3 regions of the Rhizobium sp. CCGE531 genome follow, and region 3 is predicted to be linked to each of the others. Evidence: riboswitches for the same ligand, from Rfam matches in the RefSeq annotation. Region 3 holds a riboswitch; each other region holds the start of a gene.

Region 1 (3,274 bases), 320 kb from region 3:
TATTCGGTGTCGGTCGCGGTGTCGACGCTCAGCTCTGCACGGGTATGCCACAGCGTACCGTTCTTGCTGTTCGGGTTGTAGGCATCGTACCACTCGCCTTCGGTACGGACACGGCCGCCGATCTTGAGGCAGGTTTCAGTGCCCGGAATGAAGAAGTAACCAGCACCGTAAGCGTCGCAGATGCGGACGTATTCCAACGGCTCCGGCTCAGCAGCAACGATAGCGTCGGCTGCATGGGCACCGGAAACTGCTGCCAGCGCAGCAGCGGAGCCGAGAAGAAGGCTCTTGATATTCATATTAAACTCCTGGTTGTAATATGCATTTCTAATTTACCGCGAGCGCTGAGCTGGAAACCACCTTGAAGATCGGTTCGGTCGAAAACGCGACCGTGTAGCCCGGCAAGTACGCACGTAATGTTGGCTTGAGTCCCCTCGAACCTCCATGATTGACCCCGCGGCAAAGGTCTTGAAATGCCCCTACCGATCCGGCCGATCGCTCGACCGCAAGACAATTTCTGTCCTGCTTCAGACTTACAAACAGCCCGTATGTTTGTCAATTATGTGAAGGGGAGACCGACTCCAGTCTGGCGTTAGTCTTGACCGCTGTTGCTTAATTCAACTGACGAAGCCAAGGCAGGTCCTTCGCCCGGCGATCGCAGGCAAGATCGGCGTCGGCACCCGACTGGAGATGACGGCCAAATCCACCGCCGGCAAGAGGCCTAGCCACCGTATGGGCCTCGGAAGGCCTGCGAGCTCGCCTGCGAATTCCGGCAAGGCTCAGAAACAAAACTCAACAAATCGCTACACACAGAAATGATGAATCTTCCTAGATTCCGGCGACTCGCGCCATTGGAAGGGAAAAATCGCGCATGAATGAGAATCGGCTGATCTTCATAGCGGCACCCTGCTTCGGCGGCCTCGTCACCAAGGATTATATGCAGTCCATCTTTGCCCTGATGCAGACGGGCGCACAGGCCGGCGTGCAACTGACGCTCGCCCTTCTCGGCAATGACGCGCTGATTACCCGCAGCCGCAACACGCTCGTATCGTCCTTCCTGAACGATACGACGGCGACCCACATGCTCTTCGTCGACGCCGACATCAGCTTCGAGCCAGATCAGGTGATGCGATTGCTGGATGCGGACAAGGACGTGGTCGCCGCCATGTATCCGATCAAGGATTATGACTGGGACACCGCTGCCCGTGTAGACTCGCGCGATGGGGTGTCACTTGCGGCGGCGGCACTCCACTATGCCGGAACACCGTTGGTCGGCCAGAGCGCCGAGCGCGAGGGCGATTTCGTCAGCGCCATCTATGCGGGCACAGGCATGCTTTTGATCAAGCGCGCCGTCATCGAAAGGATGATCGCCGCCCATCCCGAACTGCGCTACAACGCCATCCACGCCTATCCGAGCACCAAGCGCTCGCCAGGCACCCAATATGCCCTGTTCGAATGCATGGTCGAGGAAGGGACGGGCATTTATCTCAGCGAGGACTTCGCCTTCTGCCACCGCTGGCGCGCGCTCGGTGCAAGATCTGGCTCGATACCGCCAGCAAGCTCTCCCACACCGGTCCTCACCGCTTCAACGGCAACACTGCCCCTCGTTATTGAGGTGGCGCCACGCCGGCAACTCGTTAAAACACGTTTAAATTGTAGAATCTCTGAGGCGGCGAACGCTGCCTTCCGGAAAAATGCGATTATCGTCCGGGTTTGACAGGAGCCAAACGGAGAGCATAGCCTTCCAGCATTCACCAGGGGGGTCCCGGCAAGGGCTGAGATACTGCTAGCGTGCGCAGTGACCCGTTGACCTGATCCAGTTCATACTGGCGTAGGGACGGTGCAAGCGCTCGAAGGCTTTCGGATTCCTGGGTGGATTCCATGCCGGCGTCTTTCCATCATTCCGGCTGATTGACTGGGTCTCCAACCGCAACTTGGAGCCTCAAACCATGACCATTGCCGCAAAGAACCTCACCCCGACCGTCACGACAGGCCCGCTGCCGGCGTCGCGGAAGATCTACATTCCGGGAGATATTCACACAGACATCCGCGTGCCGATGCGCGAGATCAGCGTCCATCCGACATCGGGCGAGCCGCCCGTCGTCGTCTATGATTCCTCCGGCCCCTATACCATCGAGGGTGCCGATATCCGCATCGAACAGGGCCTGTCGCAGCTCCGTCGCGACTGGGCGCTCGCCCGCGGCGATGTCGAGGCCTATGAGGGCCGCCATGTGCGCCCCGAAGACAATGGTTTTGTCACTGGCGAGCGGCTGACGCCGGAATTTCCGGCCAAGCGCCAGCCGCTGCGGGCAAAGGACGGCAAGGCCGTCACGCAGCTTGCCTATGCACGGGCCGGCATCATCACGTCGGAAATGGAATTCATCGCCATACGTGAGAATCTCGGCCGCACGGCGAAAGCCGAAGCCTTGATTCGCGACGGCGAGAGCTTCGGCGCCCATATCCCGGATCATGTGACGCCCGAATTCGTCCGCCAGGAAGTGGCGGCCGGCCGCGCGATCATCCCGGCCAATATCAATCATCCGGAAAGCGAACCGATGATTATCGGCCGGAACTTCCTGGTGAAAATCAACGCCAATATCGGCAATTCCGCCGTCACCTCCTCCATGGCGGAAGAGGTCGAAAAGATGGTCTGGGCCGCCCGCTGGGGCGCCGATACCGTCATGGATCTTTCGACCGGCCGCAATATCCACAACATCCGCGAATGGATCATCCGCAACTCTCCGCTGCCGATCGGCACCGTCCCGCTCTATCAGGCGCTGGAGAAGGTCGAGGGCATTGCCGAGAACCTCACCTGGGAGGTCTATCGCGACACCCTGATCGAACAGGCGGAGCAGGGCGTCGACTATTTCACCATCCATGCCGGGGTGCGGCTGCATTACATCCCGCTCACCGTCAATCGCGTCACCGGCATCGTCTCGCGCGGCGGCTCGATCATGGCCAAGTGGTGTCTCCATCATCACCGCGAGAGCTTCCTTTACGAGCATTTCGAGGAGATCTGCGACATCTGCCGGGCCTATGATGTCTCCTTCTCTCTCGGCGACGGCCTACGCCCCGGCTCGATCGCCGATGCCAACGACGCCGCGCAGTTTGCCGAACTCGAGACGCTCGGCGAACTGACGAAGATTGCTTGGGCCAAGGATTGCCAGGTGATGATCGAAGGTCCTGGCCATGTGCCGATGCACAAGATCAAGGAGAACATGGACAAGCAGCTTGCCGTCTGCGGCGAGGCGCCCTTCTACACACTCGGGCCGCTGAC
Region 2 (3,274 bases), on a different replicon from region 3:
GAATGAGGCCTCGCAGGATGGGCCATTCGATGAAGCGAAAGACCGAGGCGGGCCGCATGCCGAGACCGCCGGCCACAAGCCAATATTCCGCCGGAACGCGCTCCAGCCCGGCCAGCATCAGCCGGCAGGCGAGCGGCATGTTGAAGAAGACATGCGCGAGCAAAATGCCGGCAAGGCCATAGATGCTGACGGGCTGCGACAGGCCGAGCGCTGCAAGCGCCTGATTGAACAATCCCTGCCGGCCCCATATGCCGAGCAGGCCGAGCGCGCCGATCAGCACGGGCAAGCCCATCGGCACGGCCATCAGCCGGAGCAGCCATAGCCGGCCGGGAAAGCGCGGCTGGCGCGCCAGGGCGCGGGCGACCGGTATGGCGAGCACTACGGAGAGCAGCGTCGAAAGCACCGCCTGCAGCAGCGTGAAGCGCAGGACGCCCAGCAGATAGGGGTCGCTCAGCGTGGTGTCGCCGCCGGATTCGATGCCGGCGGCCAAGAGGACGAGGACGGCGACCCCGACGAAGAGCACAATGCCGGCGAGGCTGAGCGCCCCGCCGGAAATGGCGCGTCTTCGTTCGGGTGCCGCGAGCATGGTCAGGGCGTCAATTGCCGCTGGTGGCTGCCAGCCATTCGTCGATCCAGGCCTTGCGGTTCTTGTCGACGTCGGCGGGGCTCATCAGGAAAGTCTTCGACGGCACGACGAGCTTGCTGAAGGCATCCGGCAGCGGCTCCGAGGTAGCAGAGACCGGCATCATCCAATTGCTTGTCGGGATGATGTCCTGGAAGCCTGAGGAGATCATGAACTTCAGGAAGTCGCGGGCGAGCTCCTTGTTCGGCGAGGACTTGATGAGGCCGGCGACTTCGATCTGGATGTAATGTCCCTCGGAGAAGGCGGCGGCCTGGTAGCGGTCGGTCTTGTCCTCGATCATGTGATAGGCCGGCGACGTCGTGTAGGAGAGCACCATCGGCGCTTCGCCCTTGGTAAAGAGGTCGTAGGCTTCCGACCAGCCGGGGGTGACGGTCAGGATACGGCCCTTGAGCTTCGCCCAGGCATCGGCTGATTTGTCGCCATAGATCGACTTGACCCAGAGCAGCAGGCCGAGGCCAGGCGTCGAGGTGCGCGGATCCTCGATGACGATCTTCTGCGAGGGATCGCCCTCGATCAGATCCTTCATGCTCTTCGGCGGGTTCTTGACCGTCTGGCTGTCGTAGATCACGGCGAAATGGCCGTAGTCGTAGGGCACGAAGACGTCATCCTTGAAATCGCCGGGGAGCTTGAGGGCCGAGGTGTCGACGCCGCTTTTATCGAAGAGGCCGGTATCCTTGGCTTCGTCGACGAGATTGGTGTCGAGGCCGAGAACGATATCGGCCTTGGTGCCCGCACCTTCCAGCTTCAGGCGGGACAGAAGGGCGACGCCATCGGTGACGCTGACATAATTGACCGTGCAGCCGCAGGTCTTTTCGAAGGCGGCCTTGACCTTGGCGCCCGGACCCCAATCGGCGGTGAAGCTCTCATAGGTGTAGATGGTCAGGGTCTTGTCGGCCGCCTCGGCGGTCTGGGCAGCAAAAAACGTTGCGCCGGCGGCAAGGGCCAGTCCGGCGAAGTATGACAATAGCGATCGGTTTTGCACGACAGCGCCTCCTCCTAGAGCCGGATGATTTTAGGTCTATCGACCTAAAATCTGAATCCGCTCTAAAATCAAATAATTAGAGCATGATGTCGCCCGAAAACCGTTTACACTTTTCGGCACCATGCTCTGGGTTTCGTCTTGAAGGGGAAAGGGCGCTATGATTTCGTCACGCGTCTAATCCCTCCGCCGGTGTTAGCCGGATCAGGTTCCGCGGGTTGGCCGGTGAAGCCTCTCAGCCAGATGTCCGGAAGGACATGAGGCACCCCGTTAGAGCGTCGGCAGATTTAGCCCTGTGACGAAGGGATGACAAGGGAAATGATTCCCTTGTCGATTGCAGGCCGGATGACCTTACTCGGCGGCCTGAGCGGCGGCGGTGCTTTCGAATTTCTTCACAGCACCGGGTAGCTGCACGTTCTTCAGCGTCAGCGCGGTCAGAAGGCCGATGAGGCAGATGCCCGCAGCCGTCATGAACAGCGGGCTGAAGGCGCTTGCATAGGCATTGGCGACGGCCTCGCGGGTCGCCTCGGGCAATGCGGCCATCATCTTCGGCGTCAGCTGCTCGATGTCGGATACGCCCGCGATGGAGACGCCGACATTGCCGAGCTTGGCGGCGATAATGGCGCCATAGATGGAGATGGCGATCGAGGCGCCGCCCATGCGCGAGAGCGTGACGGCGCCGGTCGCCGCGCCGACGTCACGGGCTGCTGCCGCGTTCTGCACGCCGATGACGGGAACCTGCTGCGCAAGGCCGATGCCGATGCCATGCAGCAGCATCAGTCCGCCGATGAAGACGATGGGCGTGCCCGCATGGACGAAGGCGAGCGAGCCAAATGCGATGGCGCTGCAGGCAGCACTCGCGATGGCAAAGGGCTTGTAGCGCCCTCTGGCCGCAATCAGCCTGCCTGCTGACAACGAGCCGCAGACGATGCCGCCGGTCAGGAGAATGAACAGCAGGCCGGCCATCGAGGGCGAAAGGCCCGTCGTCGTCTGCAGGAAGAGCGCGAAATAATTGACCATGCCGATGGCAACGGCGCCGCTGGTGATCGAGATGATCAGCAGGAGGCCGAATGTCGGGTTGCGGAACAGCGACATCGGCACGATCGGCTCGGGCGCGCGGCGCTCGATGAAAACCCAGGCGATGGCGCAGATCACGCCCAAGGCAATGATGCCGAGGCATTGCGGCGACAACAGCGATCCGAAGAGTTCGCTGCCGTCGGCGGCAAGCACGATGCTCGTCGTCGTCAGCGCAAGGAGGATTGCGCCGGCATAATCGATCTTCGGGCGGCGGGCCGGCTTGCGGTAGGGGAGCATGGTGGCAAGGCCGGCCAGCACGATAAAGCCGATCGGCACATTGACGAGGAAGATGGAGCGCCAGCCGAAGAGATCGCTCATCGTGCCGCCGAGAACGGGGCCGATGGCGCCGGAGGCCATCAGCACGAGGCTGGAATAGCTCTGGTAGCGGGCGCGCTCGCGCGGCTCGAACAGGTCGGCGTTGACGGCGAAGATCGACACGAGGATGCCGCCGCCGCCGAGGCCCTGAAGGACGCGGGCGGCGATCAGCGTGTTCATCGAAACGGCAAGGCCGCAGACGGCGGAGCCGATCGTGAAGATCGCGATCGCCGTCATCATCACATATTTGCGGCCGAAGA
Region 3 (3,274 bases):
GCGCCGTACTGCCAGCCCTTGGCGAGGCCGCCATACCACGGCCAGATGGCAATATCCGCGATCGTGTAGTCGCTGCCGGCGATATATTCGCTTTCAGCCAGGCGACGGTCGAGCACGTCGAGCTGGCGCTTTACTTCCATGGCGAAACGATCAATCGCATATTCGATTTTCGTCGGCGCATAGGCAAAGAAATGGCCGAAACCGCCGCCGAGATAGGGGGCGCTGCCCATCTGCCAGAACAGCCAGGACAGGCATTCGGCGCGAGCCGGCTGCTCGGTCGGCAGGAAGGCACCGAACTTTTCGGCGAGATACATCAGGATCGATGACGATTCGAAGACGCGGACCGGTTTCGGGCCGCTGCGATCCAGCAAGGCCGGGATCTTCGAATTCGGATTGACGTCGACGAAACCGCTGCCGAACTGGTCGCCGTCGCCGATCTTGATCAACCACGCATCATATTCCGCGCCGCTTTGGCCGAGCGCCAGCAGCTCTTCGAGCATGATGGTGACCTTCACGCCGTTCGGCGTTCCGAGCGAATAGAGCTGCAGGGGATGGCGCCCCACAGGCAGTTCCTTTTCGTGGGTCGACCCGGCGATCGGACGGTTGATATTGGCGAACTGGCCGCCATTGGCCTTATTCCAGGTCCAGACTTTCGGCGGCGTGTATTCGGCAGAACCGGTCATGGGCATCCTCCTGTTTCGGGGAATCACGTTGGGGGTTGGTCTTCGATGTAGCGCGCTACAGGCGTCGCACATAGTGACGGCCGTTCATTTTTGCGAGAGAAGGTCTTCGGTTTTCGAACAGGCCGGGACCGGAGATGGCGCAAACGGCAGTGACCGCATCCGACGGGCGCTGCAGGCCGGCGAAATGAGGCGGAAATCGGTTGAATAGTGCCTGAAACGAAAAAGCCTGCCGCGGGAGGAGGTGCGGCAGGCTTTTTACAAGAACCGAACAGCGGACGGGAGGAGGAATGCCGCTGTTCCCGCAGTCGTCCCTGGGAGGAGGAGAAGGACGTCTGCAAAAACGAAGGGATGCGGGAGGAGATGCATCGCTTCGATAAGAAGGATAATAGCCAATTTTTGCTCACCTGATAGGCATTTCTTTGCAGGGCAGTTATGCGCTATGCGAAAAGCGGCGGGCTGAGTTGGTCCGCTCACGGCTGAGATCAAAGTGTGGAACGATACTTCCAGACAAAACGAAAGCGCCTGCTCGGGAAGAACAGGCGCTGGCATAATTCAGCTTTATAAGGAGCCGTTACGGACCGCTAGCGAGCGATGGCTGCGCGGGCAACGTTGCGGATTTCGCCGCGATCGATACCCAGATCATGCAGTTCGCGCGTGGACATACGGCCCAGTTCGGCGACCGTCTGACGATACTTGCGCCAGTTATTGAAAGAGCGTGCTACGTTCATGATGATCCCCTTTCCTTGGGCTTTCGAAGCTGAGCTGCCGTGTTTGGCGCTCCCTTCGCTTCGATGAGAAATATATAATCGAAACCCCCAGCCTTTTGCAGAGCTAAGAGATCACTGCACCCATGCATTTACTGCATTGGTCGCCCGGAAATCAGGCGGTTCCAATTCCCATTCGCCGCTGAGGCCTTTGTGATTTGCTGATGACACCGGCGTCTTTGTCTGCGAAAAGAAGGGAGATGAGAGACAGGGGCGTCCGCTTTCCGGCGGGCTGAGAAGGACCCTTCGAACCTGAACCAGATCATGCTGGCGGAGGGAGTCGCTCGGGACCTCGCTAAGCTCAGCACGTCGTCCCTTTGCGTCTCGCCCGCCCGAAAGGGGCGATATGCAAGACCAACTTACCGCAGGCAGTCTGCTCGGCACCATACGGGCGAACCCGCCTCTGGTGCAATGCATCACCAATTTCGTCGCCATGAACATCGCGGCCAATGTGATGCTCGCCGCCGGGGCATCGCCGGCGATGGTGCATGCCGAAGAGGAAGCGGGCGAGTTTGCCGCCATCTCCGGTGCGCTGACGATCACTATCGGCACGCTCTCGGCCGGATGGCTTGCGGGCATGCTGAAGGCGGCGCAGTCGGCAAACGGAGCGGCCAAGCCCTGGGTGCTCGATCCCGTCGCCCATTATGCAACTGGATTTCGTCGCAAGGCGGTCGCGCAATTGCTGGAGCTGCGACCGACGATCATTCGCGGCAATGCATCCGAGATCATCGCGCTTGCCGGCGTTATGAGCCGTGGCCAGGGCGTCGATAGCCGCGACGCCGTCGAGCAGGCGGAAGAGTCCGCCCGGCAACTGGCTGAAAAGCACGGCTGTGTCGTCGCCGTCACCGGTGTCGCGGATTTCGTGACGGACGGGCAGAAGGCGAAGCGCATCGCCGGCGGTTCGCCATTCATGCCGCAAGTAACCGCACTCGGCTGCCCGCTGACCTGCCTTGTCGGCGCCTTTGCGGCGGCAAGGCCGGATGAACCATTCGACGCGACCGTGGCGGCGCTCGCCGTCTTCGCCGTCGCCGGTGCACAGGCTGGAGCGGCGGCAGATGGTCCAGGCTCCTTCTCCTGGCGTTTCCTCGATGCACTCGCTGCACTTACCCCGGAAGTGCTGGATCGCGACGCAAGGATATCGGTAGCATGAAGGACTTCGATCTCTCGCTCTACCTTGTCCTCGATCTCGTGCTGTGTGCCGACCTCGGCATGATCGAAACGACCCGTGCCGCCATTGCCGGCGGCGCCACGATCGTACAGCTGCGCGACAAGCATGCTCCGACCGCAGTCATGATCGAGACAGGCCGCGCCCTCAAACAGATCCTGCAGGGAACCAATGCCCGGCTGATCGTCAACGACAATATCGAAGCGGCCATTACCATCGGCGCGGATGGTCTGCACATCGGGCAGGAGGATATGAACGCCGCCGAAGCGCGCCGCCTCATCGGGCCGGACATGATCCTCGGCCTCTCGGTGGAAACGGAAACCCTTGCTTCCGCCATGGATGCCGGCATCGTCGACTATGCCGGCGTCGGCCCGGTCTTTGCCACGCCCACCAAGCCCGACCACAAGCAACCGATCGGCTTCGATGGTCTCACGCGTATCGTCAGGCTCTGCCCGGTTCCATCAGTCGCAATCGGCGGCCTCAAGGCGGAGCACGCCGCGGACGTTTTCTCGGCCGGCGCGGACGGCCTTGCGGTCGTCTCCGCCATCTGCGGCCAATCGGACCCGCAAGCCGCGACAGCCCTCATCGCGAACGCCATCAAGGAGGCCCGCCAATGATCCGCCCCATGATCCGCAATGTCCTATCCATCGCCGGCTCGGACC

The links. A riboswitch is a leader RNA that binds a small molecule or an ion and turns the genes downstream of it on or off. The one in region 3 is predicted to bind thiamine pyrophosphate.
Region 1: it holds a riboswitch for thiamine pyrophosphate, as region 3 does, so the genes downstream of both, thiC (phosphomethylpyrimidine synthase ThiC) here and thiM (hydroxyethylthiazole kinase) in region 3, are expected to answer to the same signal.
Region 2: it holds a riboswitch for thiamine pyrophosphate, as region 3 does, so the genes downstream of both, thiB (thiamine ABC transporter substrate binding subunit) here and thiM (hydroxyethylthiazole kinase) in region 3, are expected to answer to the same signal.

Annotation. Positions count from the first base shown of each region.
Region 1 is NZ_CP032685.1:403,572-406,845, reverse strand. It holds partial or broken gene CCGE531_RS35305 (porin) at 1-296, opposite strand, end outside; gene CCGE531_RS21395 (hypothetical protein) at 869-1,714, shown strand; TPP riboswitch at 1,744-1,853, shown strand; gene thiC (phosphomethylpyrimidine synthase ThiC) at 1,947-3,274, shown strand, end outside.
Region 2 is NZ_CP032684.1:3,872,364-3,875,637, reverse strand. It holds gene thiP (thiamine/thiamine pyrophosphate ABC transporter permease ThiP) at 1-586, opposite strand, end outside; gene thiB (thiamine ABC transporter substrate binding subunit) at 597-1,589, opposite strand; TPP riboswitch at 1,787-1,902, opposite strand; gene CCGE531_RS18825 (MFS transporter) at 1,974-3,274, opposite strand, start outside.
Region 3 is NZ_CP032685.1:727,443-730,716, forward strand. It holds gene yghU (glutathione-dependent disulfide-bond oxidoreductase) at 1-683, opposite strand, end outside; gene CCGE531_RS22840 (DUF1127 domain-containing protein) at 1,265-1,411, opposite strand; TPP riboswitch at 1,647-1,743, shown strand; gene thiM (hydroxyethylthiazole kinase) at 1,794-2,597, shown strand; gene thiE (thiamine phosphate synthase) at 2,594-3,229, shown strand; gene thiD (bifunctional hydroxymethylpyrimidine kinase/phosphomethylpyrimidine kinase) at 3,238-3,274, shown strand, end outside.